DNA from 2 places in the Vibrio sp. KUL78 genome. Region 2 is predicted to be linked to the other one. Evidence: predicted binding sites of a transcription regulator. Region 2 holds the regulator's gene; the other holds the start of a gene.
What was found. The regulator MetJ, encoded in region 2, represses methionine synthesis genes. The targets are predictions, from matches to a motif close to TTAGACNTNTANANGTCTAA.
Positions count from the first base shown of each region.

Region 1: a site for MetJ is predicted at 4,568-4,587, ahead of metE (5-methyltetrahydropteroyltriglutamate--homocysteine S-methyltransferase). Genes of this name have one in related genera too.

Region 1 is NZ_AP045837.1:2,277,517-2,285,482, reverse strand. Features, by position in the region: gene AC6I8Y_RS10620 (alpha-glucoside-specific PTS transporter subunit IIBC) at 1-149, opposite strand, end outside; gene AC6I8Y_RS10615 (GntR family transcriptional regulator) at 443-1,141, shown strand; gene AC6I8Y_RS10610 (ArnT family glycosyltransferase) at 1,391-2,881, shown strand; partial or broken gene metR (HTH-type transcriptional regulator MetR) at 3,600-4,512, opposite strand; gene metE (5-methyltetrahydropteroyltriglutamate--homocysteine S-methyltransferase) at 4,713-6,992, shown strand; gene AC6I8Y_RS10595 (GspS/AspS pilotin family protein) at 7,066-7,473, opposite strand; gene AC6I8Y_RS10590 (YciI family protein) at 7,491-7,787, opposite strand.
Region 2 is NZ_AP045837.1:3,284,494-3,292,459, reverse strand. Features, by position in the region: gene priA (primosomal protein N') at 1-1,937, opposite strand, end outside; gene rpmE (50S ribosomal protein L31) at 2,221-2,439, shown strand; gene AC6I8Y_RS15280 (malic enzyme-like NAD(P)-binding protein) at 3,033-4,292, shown strand; gene metJ (met regulon transcriptional regulator MetJ) at 5,440-5,760, opposite strand; gene AC6I8Y_RS15270 (O-succinylhomoserine (thiol)-lyase) at 6,032-7,201, shown strand; gene AC6I8Y_RS15265 (bifunctional aspartate kinase/homoserine dehydrogenase II) at 7,208-7,966, shown strand, end outside.

The DNA of each region.
Region 1 (7,966 bases), 1.0 Mb from region 2:
TGATAGTACAGACCGTCTTTATCGGCGAGGTCGCCTACAAAGATGGGGTTTTTTAGAACAATGGTTAGTCCCACTAAAATCCCGACAAAAGGGAACAGCAAAACTGGGGTAAACATTGCTCCACCTAAGCGTTGGATAGCACTTAACATGGAAGGGTCCTTTTTGTTATTAGTGTTGTTATTTATTGATGTAATAACTTTTTGTTTCTCGTTGTCTTTCGACACCATTAACATTACGCCTGAAAAATAAGCATGACAAATATATAATGAATAAAGTGTGATTGAGTACAAATAAAGCACCAAATATGTGATTTGAGGCATAAAAAAAGACACCTATATAGGATGTTTCTAGTCTGTGGTGAGGAAGTTGTGACGGATATGGCTTAATTGGTTATTGATTTGTATTTATGGTGGTGATAGCTTGGCAGCTACGAGGTGAGAAAATGTTATATAAAAAGGTAATGCAGGACCTTAAGTCCCGCATTGATTCGGAAGAGTTTGCCATTGGCGACACGCTTCCTACCGAGCGAGACCTTATCGATGCGTATTCCGTGAGTCGCATTACGGTACGAAAAGCCATTGAAGAATTGGTTAAGCTCGGCTTGGTCGAAAAACGTCAGGGCGCAGGCTCGACAATTATCGGCAAAACCATGACAGGTTCTATGTCGAACCTACGCAGTACCAGTGAATATATGAGTGATGCAGGGTCGACGCTTGAGTATAAGGTGGTCGAGTTTACCCTAGCAGATCCTGATGAAGATGTGGCTGCTGCGCTAAAGATTGGTATGGATGAGAAGGTCTATTTCATTCGCCGCTTTAAGCTGATTAATGGTGTACCATCCATTTATGAAGACTCCTATATGCCGGTTGCGATGTTCCCACAAATGAACATCATGTCGCTACAAGGTTCTAAGTATCAGTATCTTGAAAAAGATCTCGGCCTACAGATCGACGGCGCGCTACAAGATTTTGAAGCGGTGATGCCAGATAGCCATTTATGCGAGGTATTTGAAATACCTTCTGATGTGCCGATCATTCGATTGCTCTCGACGGGTAAGCTGAAAGACGGCAGCATATTTGAGTACACCAAACTCTACTTCAAACCGAATACTTATTCATACAAGCACTATCTAAAACGATAAGTGATTGTCTAGTTCGAGGGGCACATCTCCCTCGAACTCCTTCAAACTCCCCACTTTCAATACAAAGCATTACACCCCTTGACGGATTAAATATATAGACTATTTCTTTCTATATTGGCGCTAATAATTCAAGCTTATGAATTATTTGGGATTTTACAGAGAATTGACGTAGCGGTCTTTTCTGCACCGCTTAACCTCAGTAGAGTTTGCCGCCAAACCCCCTGAAATTGACCGAGTCCAAGGGAGTCTATGCTGTCTACCATTCTTCACTTTGATCAATATCCAACGTCAACGAATGATGTTGCACGCTCACATCGAGCGGCCGCCATCTGGTGTTTCGTCTACGCAATCGCGTGGTCGTTGGTGTCCTATAATCTCGATCCTGCTGTGCCTTACGATGCTATCGAGGCATTGAACTGGGCAAGCAACGGTGAGTTGGGTAGTCCAAAGAACCCTTGGTTGGTTGGGGTTGTGGCTCGCATCCTTTTGTTGTCACCTTCGCCTGAGTTTTCTTCTGCGCATTGGTATGTTGGACACTTCTTCGTTGTCGCAGCGGGCATGCTTGGCTGCTATCGCCTGGCTTACAAGCTGACAGACTCCGTCGCGTTTGCCTGGCTTGGAATGCTGACGCTTAACTTGTCTGGTGTTATCAACTTTGATGCGATTCCTTATAACGACAACTTTTTGTTGTTTGGCTCTTGGTCTTGGATCTTGCTGCTGTTTGTCAAAGCAGTGTATGACGACTCAAGGTGGTGGATTGCGTTTGGTGTCTTGGCGGGCTTATCTGCCATGGCGAAGTACTCGACGTTTGCACCCGTAGCCATGGTCTTTATCTTAAGCCTGACTGTACCGAGCGTTCGTCGTTTTTGGCGTGACCGTAATTTCTATATTGGGATTGTCGCATTCCTTGCTTTGGTGACTCCGAACTTCTTTTGGATGTTCGCAAACAACTTTTCTTCGGTGAAGTGGGTAGGGAGCCAAGTCGCGGCTCAGCTTAGCCCGGGAAGTTGGTTAGCGTTGCTTTCGGTATTCTATCCGCTGATTCTTTTGGCTGGGCTATTGGGCAAACGTGGTTTGCGCTTTACGAAACAAGTGCCAGAGAAGGTGTGGCTAACGGCTTTTGTTTTGTTTGCACCCCTTGTCGTGATTATGGCTTGGTTTTCGTTCCATGCTGGTGGTCGACTAGTAGAGTGGCTTCACCCGTTCTTTATGCCAGCGCCAGCCGTACTGGTGGCGTTTTTAAAGAAAGAGGTGATTGGCTCGCTGTCTCGCGCTTTCAAGGTTCTGTTCTTCATGGGGCTTTTGATGATCGTCGGGTATAGCTCGGTGATGGTGTTTAACGTGCGGAATGCGGGTCAGTATTTCTCGGGCTTTAAGAAATTAAGTCATGAAGCTGAGCAGTATTGGTATGAGCACTCTGATAAGCCTTTGAAGTTGGTTGGGGGTTCTGGTTTGGCGGAATGGCTGACCTTCTATATCGCGCCTCACCCTATGGTGACCAACCCTTGGGATAATGAGACGCTGCCGAATATCTACAATCGCAACATCTCTGCAGAGCAAATCGAGGCGGAAGGCGCATTTATGCTTGGTGCTGAAGGTGCTGGGTGTAGTGAGAATGCGTTCTCGCACTTTACGAGTCACTGGCCAGAGTTTGAGGTAGAGAGTACGAAAGAAGTGGTTTACAAGAATAGTCCGGAAGAGCCAGAGGTGTTGGTTTGTTTTGGGGTTGTGAGTCCGTAGTTTGGCGATGCGAAGGTGGGAACTAGCCTTGTGTTCTCCCCCTTGATAAGGGGGAGTTAGAGGGGGTAAAGCGGACTAATAGTTAGCGCCTGAAGCTAGATTAAGCCTCCGCGTTTCACCCCTCCCAGCCTCCCCTTAGTAAGGGGAGGAGCCAGTGCTCGCTATCGCGCAGCATATTAAAAGGCGATGCGACGATAGGAGCTAGCCTTGTGTTCTCCCCCTAATATAGGGGGAGCTAGAGGGGGTAAAGCGGACTAACAGTTAGCGTCTGAAGCTAGATTCAGCCTCCGCGTTTCACCCCTCCCAGCTTCCCCTTAGTAAGGGGAGGAGCCAGTGCTCGCTATCGCGCAGCATATTAAAAGGCGATGCGACGATAGGAGCTAGCCTTGTGTTCTCCCCCTTGATAAGGGGGAGTTAGAAGGGGTAAAGCGGACCAACAGTTAGCGATTGAAGCTAGATTCAATCTCTGCGTTTCCACCCCTCCCAGCCTCCCCTTAGCAATGGGAGGAGCCATAGGCTCGCTATCGCGCAGCATATTAATAGGCGATGCGACGATAGGAGCTAGCCTTGTGTTCTCCCCCTAATATAGGGGGAGCTAGAGGGGGTAAAGCGGACTAACAGTTAGCGTCTGAAACTAGATTCAAGCTCTGCGTTTCCACCCATCCCGGCCTCCCGGCTACGCGCCCCGCTTACAAGGGGAGGAGCCAAAACGCCTCCCTTAAGCGACTTTAATCCCTTCCAAATGCTGCTGACACTGTGCTCGCGCAGTCCCAAAAAACGCTTGTAAATAGTGCTTATCTTTTTCACCATTGCGAACCGCGGCGAACAAGCGTCGCCACAAACCATCACCCAACGGCCGACTAGTAATTAATCCCTGACGTGAAAACTCATTCACCGCCCAATTCGGTAGCGCTGCAACCCCCTAAACCCGCGGAGACCATCTGAACCAGCATCAGTGTATTGTCTGCCTGTTTCCATCTGTTGGGCTCAATTCCTGCTGGCGTAAGAAAGTGTTTAACCACGTCGAGACGCTGCTTTTGAACCGGGTAGGTGAGTAAGGTTTGGTCCGCCAAGTCCTTTGGCTCTATGTATTCTTTTTCAGCTAATGGATGGGATAGGGAAGTAACCAATCGCATCTCGAAATCAAATAAAGGTTCATAATGCACTTCAGAGCGAGGTTGGATGTCTGAGGTGATCACGAGATCTAATTCACCACCGACTAACGCAGGTAGCGGTTCAAACCCAAAACCAGAAGAAAAGTCGAGTTCGACATGGGGCCATGCGAGTTGATATTCCTTAAGGGCAGGCATGAGCCATTGAAAACATGAGTGACAGTCTATCGCCATATGAAGTCTGCCATTCACATCCTCTTTTAACCCCGCAAGATCGCCCTCTGCTTGAGCGATTCTAGGCAGAACCTCATTGGCTAAGTTAAGAAGGATCTCACCCTCAGAAGTAAACTTCACCGGACGAGTTTTGCGAATAAAAAGTTGGGATCCGATACGAGCTTCAAGATCTTTTAATTGGTGCGACAACGCCGATTGCGTCAAGTGTAATGAAGTCGCCGTTGCTGTTAATGAACCAGTGTCCCGCAGCGACGCGAGCGTTTTTAAGTGCTTTAACTCAATCATGAAATTCCCTCATCCTTAATCCCTTTTCATTAACTTACCGTGATTTTTAGGATATGTAAACGTCTAGACGTCTAAATGAGAAATTCTTCTTTCATGAGAATCCTTCATATTTATGGTGAATGAATTGCGATTGTTCATGTTGTTCCATTGAGAGATGCTTTAGCCATCCAGACTGCTAACGAATAAAAAAGGACAACATCATGACAGCAACGCACATTCTTGGTTACCCCCGCATTGGTGAAAAACGTGAGCTTAAGTTCGCCCTAGAGAAATACTGGCGCGGTGAGTTGGACCAAAACGGCTTAAAGGAAGTTGCGGCGACAATCCGTAACGAGAACTGGGCACGCCAACAGCAAGATGGTCTCGACTTTGTAACAGCAGGGGACTTTGCTTGGTATGACCATGTATTAGGTACGAGTTTGTTACTCGGTCACGTGCCTAAACGCCATAATAAGGGTTTCCCGGACCTAGATACCCTGTTCCGAATCGGTCGTGGTCAGTCCCAATCAAATTGTGGCTGTGCAGGTGAAGCAGCGTCGGACATGACGAAGTGGTTCAACACCAACTACCACTACATAGTCCCTGAGTTCTCGTCTGATGATCAGTTTAAAGTGAGCTGGACACAGCTGTTTGATGAAATTAACGAGGCTCAGCAGCAAGGACACAAAGTAAAACCAGTACTACTAGGTCCACTGAGCTACTTGTATCTCGGGAAAGAGGTGGAAGAAGGGTTCGACCGTTTGTCACTGCTTCCAAGACTGCTTACTGCCTACCAAGCAATTTTCGCTAAGTTTGAAAAACTGGGCATCGAGTGGGTACAGGTTGATGAACCTATCTTGGCATTGGAGTTGGACAAAGCCTGGCTAGATAGCTTCAAACTCGCGTATCAAGTGATTCGCAGCGATGTGAAAGTACTGCTGGCAACCTACTTTGATTCCGTCGTCGATTCACTGGATAAAATTACTGAGCTCGACGTCGATGGTCTTCATATCGATATCGCTGCAGCGCCAGCACAGCTAGATTCTGTCGTGGAACAGCTACCAAGTGAGTGGGTGTTGTCTGCGGGTATCATTAATGGTCGTAATGTATGGCGTGCTAACCTGCACAGCGCACTGCAAACACTTAAGCCAATTAAGGAGCAGTTGGGTGAAAGGCTATGGGTTGCTTCGTCTTGTTCACTACTTCACAGCCCGGTGAATGTTGAGCATGAAACTAAGCTTCCAGAAGGCACGAAAAACTGGTTCTCGTTTGCGAAGCAAAAAGTATCGGAAGTGTCGTGGCTAGCAAAAGCTCTAGATGGTGACCGTGAAGCGATAGAATACTGCGCCCAATATAGTCAGCCAATTCTAGACCGCGCTCGCTCTACGTGGGTAAACAAGCCGCAAGTACAAAACCGAGTGGCTGCACTTACTGCGACGAGCGGCGACCGCAGCGCCCCTTACATTGAGCGTGCTCATCACCAACAAGAGGTGCTAAAACTTCCTAAGCTGCCAACGACGACTATTGGCTCGTTCCCTCAGACTGCTGAAGTGCGTAAGAGCCGTGCTGCGTTCAAGCGGGGTGATATCGGTGCCGCTGAATATGAGTCATTAATGAAAGGCTTTATCAAAGATACCGTTGAGCGCCAAGAAGCTACCGGTCTTGATGTTCTGGTTCATGGTGAAGCGGAGCGCAACGACATGGTGGAGTACTTTGCTGAAAACTTATCTGGCTTTCAAACTACGGAGTTTGGTTGGGTACAAAGTTATGGTTCACGCTGCGTGAAACCAGCGATTGTTGTTGCAGATATTGAGCGTGATAAGCCGATTACGGTTGATTGGTCGACTTATGCACAGTCTCTTACTGATAAGCCAATGAAGGGCATGCTGACAGGTCCTGTGACGATTCTCTGCTGGACCTTCCCTCGAGAAGATGTCACCCGAGAGACGATTGCGAACCAGTTGGCACTCGCGCTGCAAGACGAAGTGGACGCACTGCAAAACGCAAACATCAATATCATCCAGATTGATGAGCCAGCGATTCGTGAGGGTCTGCCTCTAAAACAACGAGATCACAAAGAGTACCTCGATTGGGCAGTGAACGCGTTCAAAGTCTCTGCAGCGAGTGCACGACCAGAAACGCAGATCCACACTCACATGTGTTACAGCGAGTTCAATGAGATTATTGAATCGGTCGCTGAGCTGGATGCGGATGTGATTACCATCGAAACCTCGCGCTCTAACATGGAGCTACTGAACGCGTTTGAAGAGTTTAACTATCCGAATGAGATTGGTCCTGGTGTGTATGACATCCATTCACCAAACATTCCTAAAGTGGAGTGGATAGAGCAGCTTATTGAGAAGGCGGCAAAACGTATTCCAGTAGAAAGACTCTGGGTGAATCCAGATTGTGGTCTTAAAACCCGTAACTGGGAAGAAACGGAAGCGTCGTTGACTAACCTAGTGCAAGCGGCAAAAAATTTACGTGAACGCTTACTGTAGTTGAGCAGGTATGAAGAGTTAGAAACGAAAAAGAGGCTTGCATCTGCAAGCCTCTTTTATCCAGTTATCGCTTTTAGTTAGGAAGCGGCTGACTACAGTACTGCTGAGTCACCATTTGATCTATCATCAACTGACCACGCGTGTTGCGGATCATGATGCGGTAAGCGAGCCCTAAATCGAGATTCGCTTTCACTTCGCGGTCTGTACAGTAATAGTTCATACTGTTGCGAAGAAGCTGATCTAATGACAAAGCGCCTTTAGCATCAGTATTGTAGAGCATCATAATTTCAACCACGCCTTTGCTTGCTGACGCTTTCATGATCGACAGCGGGCCTTGCTCAATAGGCAGACCAGAAGAAATCACACTAGCGCGACTTTGCGCTAAAAGTTCGAGTTTACGGCGCTCGTCTTCACCTGTGCTCGAACAACCCGCCAGCACCGTGAGTGCGGCAATTGCTAGCCAACTTAGTTTATTTTTCATTGTGCTATTTATCGCTATTAAAGTACTTTCTTGAATGGTTTGACGATGACATTTTCGTAAACGCCAGCTTCAATGTATGGATCAGCATCAGCCCAAGCCTGAGCCGCTGCAAGCGATTCAAACTCTGCGATTACGGTTGAGCCAGTGAAACCCGCTTCACCTGGGTTCTCACTATCAATAGCGGGCATTGGACCTGCGGTCAGAAGACGACCTTCATCACGTAGTGCTTGAAGTCTTTCTAGGTGTTGTGGGCGTACACTCAGACGCTTTTCTAGCGAGTTCTCGACATCTTGAGAAAAAATAACGTACCACATATTTGTATCCTTCAAATAGTTTATACCCAAGTGACCTCAATATGCAGAGTTCAGAGCACTAGCTTTGGCTTAAATCAAGGAAAATATCTGCAGAAATGGGCGTCCATTTCAAGGATATTTGACGCTGAGATAAGCCAAAGCTAGCGCTCCCTTCGGGCGAGTTTGCTTGGCAAGCAGCC
Region 2 (7,966 bases):
CTGTTATTGGCCTCGGCGCGAACCAGGGTCAAGAAGCTAAAGGGAGGTAACTGCGCCAGTTTACGCTCTTCAATCACGGTCTCGGCAAAATGGCGATAGTCTTTATGGAGCAGGCTTTGAAGCAGTGGGTGCTCTGGGTGGTGAGTTTGCAGCAGCACTTCACCGGGCTTGCTTGCGCGTCCCGCACGTCCTGCAACCTGTATAAACAGCTGTGCTAAACGCTCTGAAGCGCGAAAATCGCTGCTATAAAGAGAGCCGTCTACGTCAAGCAGCGCGACTAGTGTGACATTGGGGAAGTGGTGCCCTTTGGCCAGCATCTGGGTACCAATTAAGATCTGGTACTCATTGTTCTTGATGGCATTGAGCGCTGCTTCTAGGCTGCCTTTGCGTCTGGTGCTGTCTCGGTCAATACGAATGGTATTGTATTCAGGGAATAGGCTTTCTAGCTGAGCTTCAAGCTGCTCTGTCCCGACGCCCACGGTAACCAACTGATGTGAGCCACAACCTTCACACTGATGAACGATAGGGCGCTGTGAGCCACAATGGTGGCAGCGGATCTCGTTACTCGACTGGTGATAGGTGTAATAAGCATCACAACGGTGACATTCTGCTGTCCAGCCACATTCGTGGCACATGAGGGCAGGACTAAATCCACGGCGGTTGAGGAACAACATCACCTGGTTGCCTGCTTCTAAATGGCGGCGCAGCTCAGCAATCAGTGGCGCTGATAGTCCAGCTTCCAGAAACTGACCTTTGACGTCAATGACTTTATTGGTCGTCGGTACCGCAAGTCCCGCTCGTTGGCTGAGTATTAAATGATGATACTTGCCTGCCAGCGCATTTTGCAGTGTTTCGATAGACGGCGTGGCAGAGCCAAGAATAATCGGGATCTGCTCTTTATTCGCACGCATCACCGCGACGTCACGGGCATGGTAACGCAGGCTGTCTTGCTGCTTATATGACGTGTCGTGCTCTTCGTCGACAATAATAATGCCGAGGTCGGCAAATGGCGTAAGTAGCGCCGAGCGCGTTCCGATAACAATACCCGCCACTTTGTCTCGTGCGCTTAGCCACGCGTTGAGCCGCTCAGTATCATTAAGACCTGAGTGGATAACCTCAGTGGGCACATTAAAGCGTTTACGAAAGCGATTAATGGTTTGCGGAGTAAGGCCGATCTCCGGCACCAACACCAAAGCTTGTTGTCCGCGCTCCAGTATAGGCTTAATCATCTGCAGGTAGACTTCGGTCTTGCCTGAGCCCGTGACGCCTTCAAGCAGGTAGCAGCCAAACTCAGTCTGACTGTTGACCGACGCTATCGCCACGGCCTGTTCGGCATTCAAGCGAAGATCGACAGGATCGTTGCAGATCGCCTCTGGCCATTGAGTTTGCTGGGTTTGTCTCTCTATCGACGTGATCCAGCCTTTTTCTGTCAGTGTCTTGAGAACGCTAGTGCTGACGTCACTGTCGATAAATAGCTGATGCGAACACGGACCAGATTCCAACATATGCATGACTTTGGCTTGCTTCACCGCTCGCCCAAAGCCGGACATTAATTGATTCTTGCCAGCTTCTGTGATCTGCCACTCCACGGTTGCGGCAAATTCAGCTGGCTTGCCTTTTCTAAGAGCTGCGGGTAGCGCGTTACTCAAGGTGTCGCCGAGTGGATGCTGGTAATAAAGGCTGCACCATGAGATAAGGTCAAAAAGAGGCTTAGACCAAACTGGTGCGGTATCTAACGCCGCTTTTATCGGCTTGAGTTTGTCTATCGGAAACTCAGACTCATGACTAAACTGCATCACAATACCGACGAGCGTTTTTGGTCCAAATGGTACAGACACGCGCCCGCCAACCACAGGAAAAAGGTGGGCAGGGACGAGGTAGTCAAACTGTTTATCAAGTGGGACTGGAAGAGCCACTCGAGCGACATTTGGGCGCATAGTTAGGTCGATATTGATAAAGAAGACGTCTATTCTAACGGTATGGGTCGCCTTGTATAGACTGGATAATCAATTTATCGGCTAAGGCTCACCGAAGGTGGCGAAAAAAGTCGCAATTTTAGTTGATTCCCTTGGCACTATTCATTACTATACTGCGCCTTGATGGCATGGCTTCTTGCTTTCATATTGAAATGCAAAGCGATGGTATCATCTATTTATTAACTACGTGTGGTGTCCGGCTTAGAATCGGATGGCGACACGGCCTAAATTATTGAGGTTTCCCATGAAAGCTGGTATCCACCCAGAATACAAAGCTGTAACAGCAACTTGCTCTTGCGGCAACACATTCGAATTCAACTCTACTCTAGGTAAAGATTCTATCCACCTAGACGTATGTGACAAGTGCCACCCATTCTACACTGGTAAGCAGCGTATCGTTGATACTGGCGGCCGTGTTGATCGCTTCAACAAGCGTTTCGGTGCTCTATCTAGCAAGAAGTAATTATTACTTTTGCAGATTAAAAAAGGACGCTTCGGCGTCCTTTTTGCTTTTTAGCTGTTTGTTTATCTGTCAACATCCGCTTGCATAACGTGCTACCTATCTCTACTTTTTTCTTCGCTTCATCCCTTCCATCCATTCAAAAGCCTAATAAACTCGCGTAGTATTAGTCCGTCAGAGTAATGAACATCAGAGATACCTCCTCTCCGTTCAAATGTACCCACTCTGTGTGTGTAACCCTTTAGAAGCAACGCGAATAAAAATAAACGGGCTTATACCCAAGTAACCTCAAGATTCAGGTTCAGCGAGATTTGCTTGGTTTGCAGCCAAGGCGGTGGTTTGAAAGCATAGTGGTTCTATGATGAAAACCGCCAACGCAGGCTGCGGACCAAGCAAACTCGCCCGAAGGGAGCCCTAGAGAGCGCTTATCTCAGCGTCAAATAGCCTTGAAATGGACTACCATTTCTGCGGTTATTTTCCTTGATATAAGCACTCTCTAGGGCTCTGAATCCTGAGTCTTGAGGTCACTTGGGTATATACTCATAACTACATCACTTAAGTAACTAATCAGTCTTATAAAAGCAGGATAGCTAACCATGTCCGATGACCATCAAATTGACGAATTTCGCCAGCAAGCGCTTGATTACCATGCCAACCCTGTACCTGGAAAAATCGAAGTAGCATTAACTAAACCCGCCAACTCAGCCGCCGATCTCGCACTGGCCTACAGCCCTGGTGTGGCAGAGCCTGTGCGTGAAATCGCGCAAAATGCCGAGAATGTTTATAAATACACTGCGAAAGGCAATATGGTCGCAGTGATCTCTAACGGTACCGCCATCCTAGGTCTCGGTAACCTAGGTCCAATGGCGTCTAAGCCAGTTATGGAAGGTAAAGCGCTACTGTTTAAACGCTTCGCGGGTCTAGATTCCATTGACATTGAGGTAAAACACCGCACTATCGATGAGTTCGTAGATACTGTTGCGAACATCTCAGACACCTTTGGTGGTATCAACCTAGAAGATATTAAAGCGCCAGACTGTTTTGAGATTGAACGACGCCTTATCGAGCGCTGTGATGTGCCGGTATTCCACGATGACCAACACGGTACAGCGATTGTTACTGCAGCAGGTATGCTCAACGCTATCGAGCTTCAGGGCAAAGATCTGAAAGAAACCACTATTGTCTGTCTAGGTGCAGGCGCAGCGGCGATCGCTTGTATGGAGCTGTTGATCAAATGCGGTGCGATGCGTGAGAAGATCTATATGCTGGATCGTAAAGGTGTGATCCACACTCGTCGTGACGATCTTAACGAATACAAAGAGCTGTTTGCCAACAACACAGATAAGCGCACGCTAGAAGATGTGATCGAAGGCGCGGACCTATTCCTAGGTGTATCAGGTCCTGATCTGTTGCCACCAGAAGCGCTTAAGCTAATGGCGGACAAGCCAATCGTGTTTGCGTGTTCAAACCCAGATCCAGAAATCAAACCTGAGCTTGCTCATCAGGTTCGTGATGACCTAATTATGGGTACAGGCCGTTCAGACTACCCGAACCAGGTAAACAACGTGCTGTGTTTCCCGTTTATCTTCCGTGGTGCTCTTGATGTGCGTGCGAGTGAGATTAATGATGAGATGAAACTAGCAGCGGTAGAAGCGATTCGTGAGCTAGCGAAAGAGCCAGTACCACAAGACGTACTCAATGCCGCAGGTGTTGAGGCGCTGACCTTTGGTAAGGACTACATCATTCCAAAGCCAATGGACCCGCGTTTGCTTCCTCGTGTGGCTAAAGCGGTAGCGAAAGCTGCGGTTGAATCTGGCGTGGCTCGTATTGAGTTACCCGATAGCTATATGGCTTAAGGTTGTGGCACAAGCCAAACGCATTTAACGAGAAGAGGGTCTAGATGACCCTCTTTCTTATTGAATGGTGCAATGGTTGTTGCTTATGTGACCGGATTAAAGTGTTACCTATGTGACCATTAGTACATTTTGACTGTGGTGACTCTAAAACGCGCGTCATTCCTGCGTAGGCAGGAATCTTCTTGAGGCTTGGTGCGCGCTTGTAGTAGGCCCCTGCCTGCGCAGGCGCGCGGCTAGTAGGGTGACGATAAATTTGACCGTGATGACTCTATAGCGTGCGTCATTCCTGCGCAGGCAGGAATCTTCTTGAGGCTTGGTGCGCGCTTGTAGTAGACCCTTGCCTGCGCAGGCGCGCGGCTAGTAGGGTGACGATAAATTTGACCGTGATGACTCTATAGCGTGCGTCATTCCTGTGCAGGCAGGAATCTTCTTGAGGCTTGGTACGCGCTTTGAGTAGACCCTTCTTACGCAGGCGCGGCTAGTGGGATGACGATAAATTTAACCGTGATGACTTTAAAGCGCGCGTCATTCCTGCGCAGGCAGGAATCTTCTTGAGGCTTGGTGCGCGCTTTGAGTAGACCCTGCCTACGCAGGCGCGCGGCTAGTGGGGTGACGATAAATTTAACCGTGATGACTCTAAAGCGCGCGTCATTCCTGCGCAGGCAGGAATCTTCTTGAGGCTTGGTATGCGCTTTGAGTAGACCCTGCTTACGCAGGCGCGGCTAGTGGGGTGACGATAAATTTAACCGTGATGACTTTAAAGCGCGCGTCATTCCTGCGCAGGCAGGAATCTTCCTGAGGCTTGGTACGCGCTTTGAGTAGACCCTGCTTACGCAGGCGCGGCTAGTGGGGTGACGATAAATTTAACCGTGATGACTCTAAAGCGCGCGTCATTCCTGCGCAGGCGCGCGGCTAGTGGGGTGACTAAATTTGATCGTGATGCCTCTAAAGCGCGCGTCATTCCTGCGCAGGCAGGAATCTTCTTGAGGCTTGGTATGCGCTTTGAGTAGACCCCTGCCTACGCAGGGGTGACGATAATTTTAGGGAGACGGTATCTATAGAACTGTGTTGCTACGCTCATTGAACAGAAGCTAGCGGAGGAAGTTCTTATGAACTTGAAGATATGATCTTAGAAATAGAATGCTACCTACTCTTCATCAAACGCTTCAAACTCAATCCCCATCGCCGTCATCAGCTCTTTCGCTTCTGTTGGGATATCATCAGGACGGTCTTTTCTTAAATCTTCGTCGGTCGGAAGCGGCTGGCCAGTGTAGGCGTGCAGGAAAGCTTCGCACAATAGTTCACTGTTGGTTGCATGGCGTAGGTTATTGATTTGGCGACGAGTACGCTCATCGGTCAATACCTTTAGCACCTTCAGCGGGATAGACACTGTGATTTTTTTTACCTGCTCGCTTTTCTTACCGTGCTCCGCATATGGGCTAATGTATTCACCATTCCAATCTGCCATTACACACCTTCGCTCTGTTAATCATAAATAGTAGTAATAAGAATGCTGCAATTTTAGCGGGATTTACTGCCATAAGCAAAGACATATAGACGTCTAGAAGTGTTGACGTCTCACATTTTGGAAAGTAAAGTGGGGCAACGAATGTGGATATTTATTTTAATGCAATGTTAATTCTTTAACGTTTGTGGCGTTTGCCGGTTCCCATATTACCGGTAAAAGTAGACACTGTGGTTACACCAACTAGCCATGCGATCTGAGAAAGGAAGTTTCTATGAGCAATCGGAAGCCAGCGACAATAGCCGTACGTACTGGTATCGAATCGGATACCCAGCATCACGCTGTGGTGCCACCTATTTATCTCTCTACTAACTATGGTTTCCCTGCCTTTGGGGAAGTGCCGACTTACGATTACACCCGCTCAGGAAACCCAAACCGAGGTTTGTTAGAAACTGCTTTGTATGAGCTGGAATCTGGTAAAGGCGCGGTAGTGACTAACTGTGGTACCTCTGCACTCAATCTTTGGGTTTCTGCTTTCTTAGGTCCAGAAGACACGATTATTGCTCCCCATGACTGTTATGGTGGCACGTACCGCTTGTTCAACACGCGTGCGCAAAAAGGTGACTTCAAGGTTAACTTTGTCGACCAAAGTGACGAGCAAGCCTTTGATGCTGCGCTTGAGCAAAAACCAAAACTTATCTTGCTTGAAACGCCGTCTAACCCACTTGTGCGTGTTGTCGATATTGCGGCCGTGTGTGAAAAAGCGAAAAAGGTCGGTGCGCTGGTAGCAGTAGACAACACCTTTTTGACACCTGTGTACCAAAAGCCTCTCGAGCTTGGTGCAGACTTTGTGATTCACTCAACGACCAAGTATATCAACGGTCACTCTGACGTGATTGGCGGTGTGGTGATCACCAAAACCGAAGAGCACGCAGAAGAGCTCGCATGGTGGGGCAACTGCATCGGTGCGACGGGTACGCCTTTTGATAGCTACATGACTTTGCGTGGTATTCGCACGCTTGGCGCACGTATGCGTGTCCATGAAGAGAGCTCGCAACAGATCCTAGATTTTCTTAAGCCGCAACCATTGGTAAAAGTGATTTATCACCCAAGTCTGCCTGAGCACCCTGGTCATGAGATTGCTAAGAAGCAGCAGTCTGGTTTTGGCTCTATGTTGAGCTTTGAGTTCGCGGGTAGCTTTGAGCAGCTTAAGTACTTTGTTGGTGAGCTAGAGCTATTCTCGCTCGCAGAGTCTCTTGGTGGCGTCGAAAGTCTGATTTGTCACCCAGCGTCTATGACGCACCGTGCGATGGGCGAAGAAGCATTAGCCGAAGCGGGCGTTTCTCAGCAGCTCCTTCGCCTCTCTGTTGGTCTAGAAGACGCGCAAGATCTGATTGATGACCTTGCCCAAGCGTTTGAGAAAGCATCTGCATTTAAAGGATAAGCCGGCATGAGTCAAAGCAGTACCCTGAATAACAGACACGGTAAGCAGTTGCACAAATTCGGCGGCAGCAGCTTAGCAGACCCTGAATGTTATCGCCGAGTGGTCTCTATCTTAAAAGACTACTCTAATGAAGAAGACCTTATCGTGGTCTCGGCGGCGGGTAAAACCACTAACCGTCTCATCGAATTTCTAGATGCGCTTAATAAAGATGGGCGCATTGCGCACGAGCACCTACAGGCGCTTCGTCAGTTTCAGATTGAGCTGGTGGAGTCACTACTAACCGGTGAAGAAGCCGAAGGTCTGGTCTCTCAGTTACACGACGAATTTAGCACGCTTGGTGAGCTTAGCTATCCGCTCACAGACGCTGAGCGCGCATCGGTATTAGGACACGGCGAGGTGTGGTCTTCACGCCTATTGGCTGCGCTGCTTAGACAGAGCGATTTGCCTGCAGTCGCACAGGACGCAAGAGCCTTCCTTCGCGCTGAGTTCGGCACTCAGCCAGAGGTAGACCGCGCTAAATCCTACCCGCTGATCAAAGAAGTATTGGCACAGCATGCGCATCACCGTGTGGTGATCACTGGTTTCATGGCGCAAAGTGAATGCGGCGAAACCGTGCTGCTGGGTCGTAATGGCTCTGACTATTCTGCTACTGTGATTGGCGCATTGGCGGAAGTGTCATGCGTGACGATATGGAGTGACGTTGCAGGTGTATACAGCGCGGATCCACGCGTGGTGAGTGATGCATGTCTATTGCCTTTGCTACGT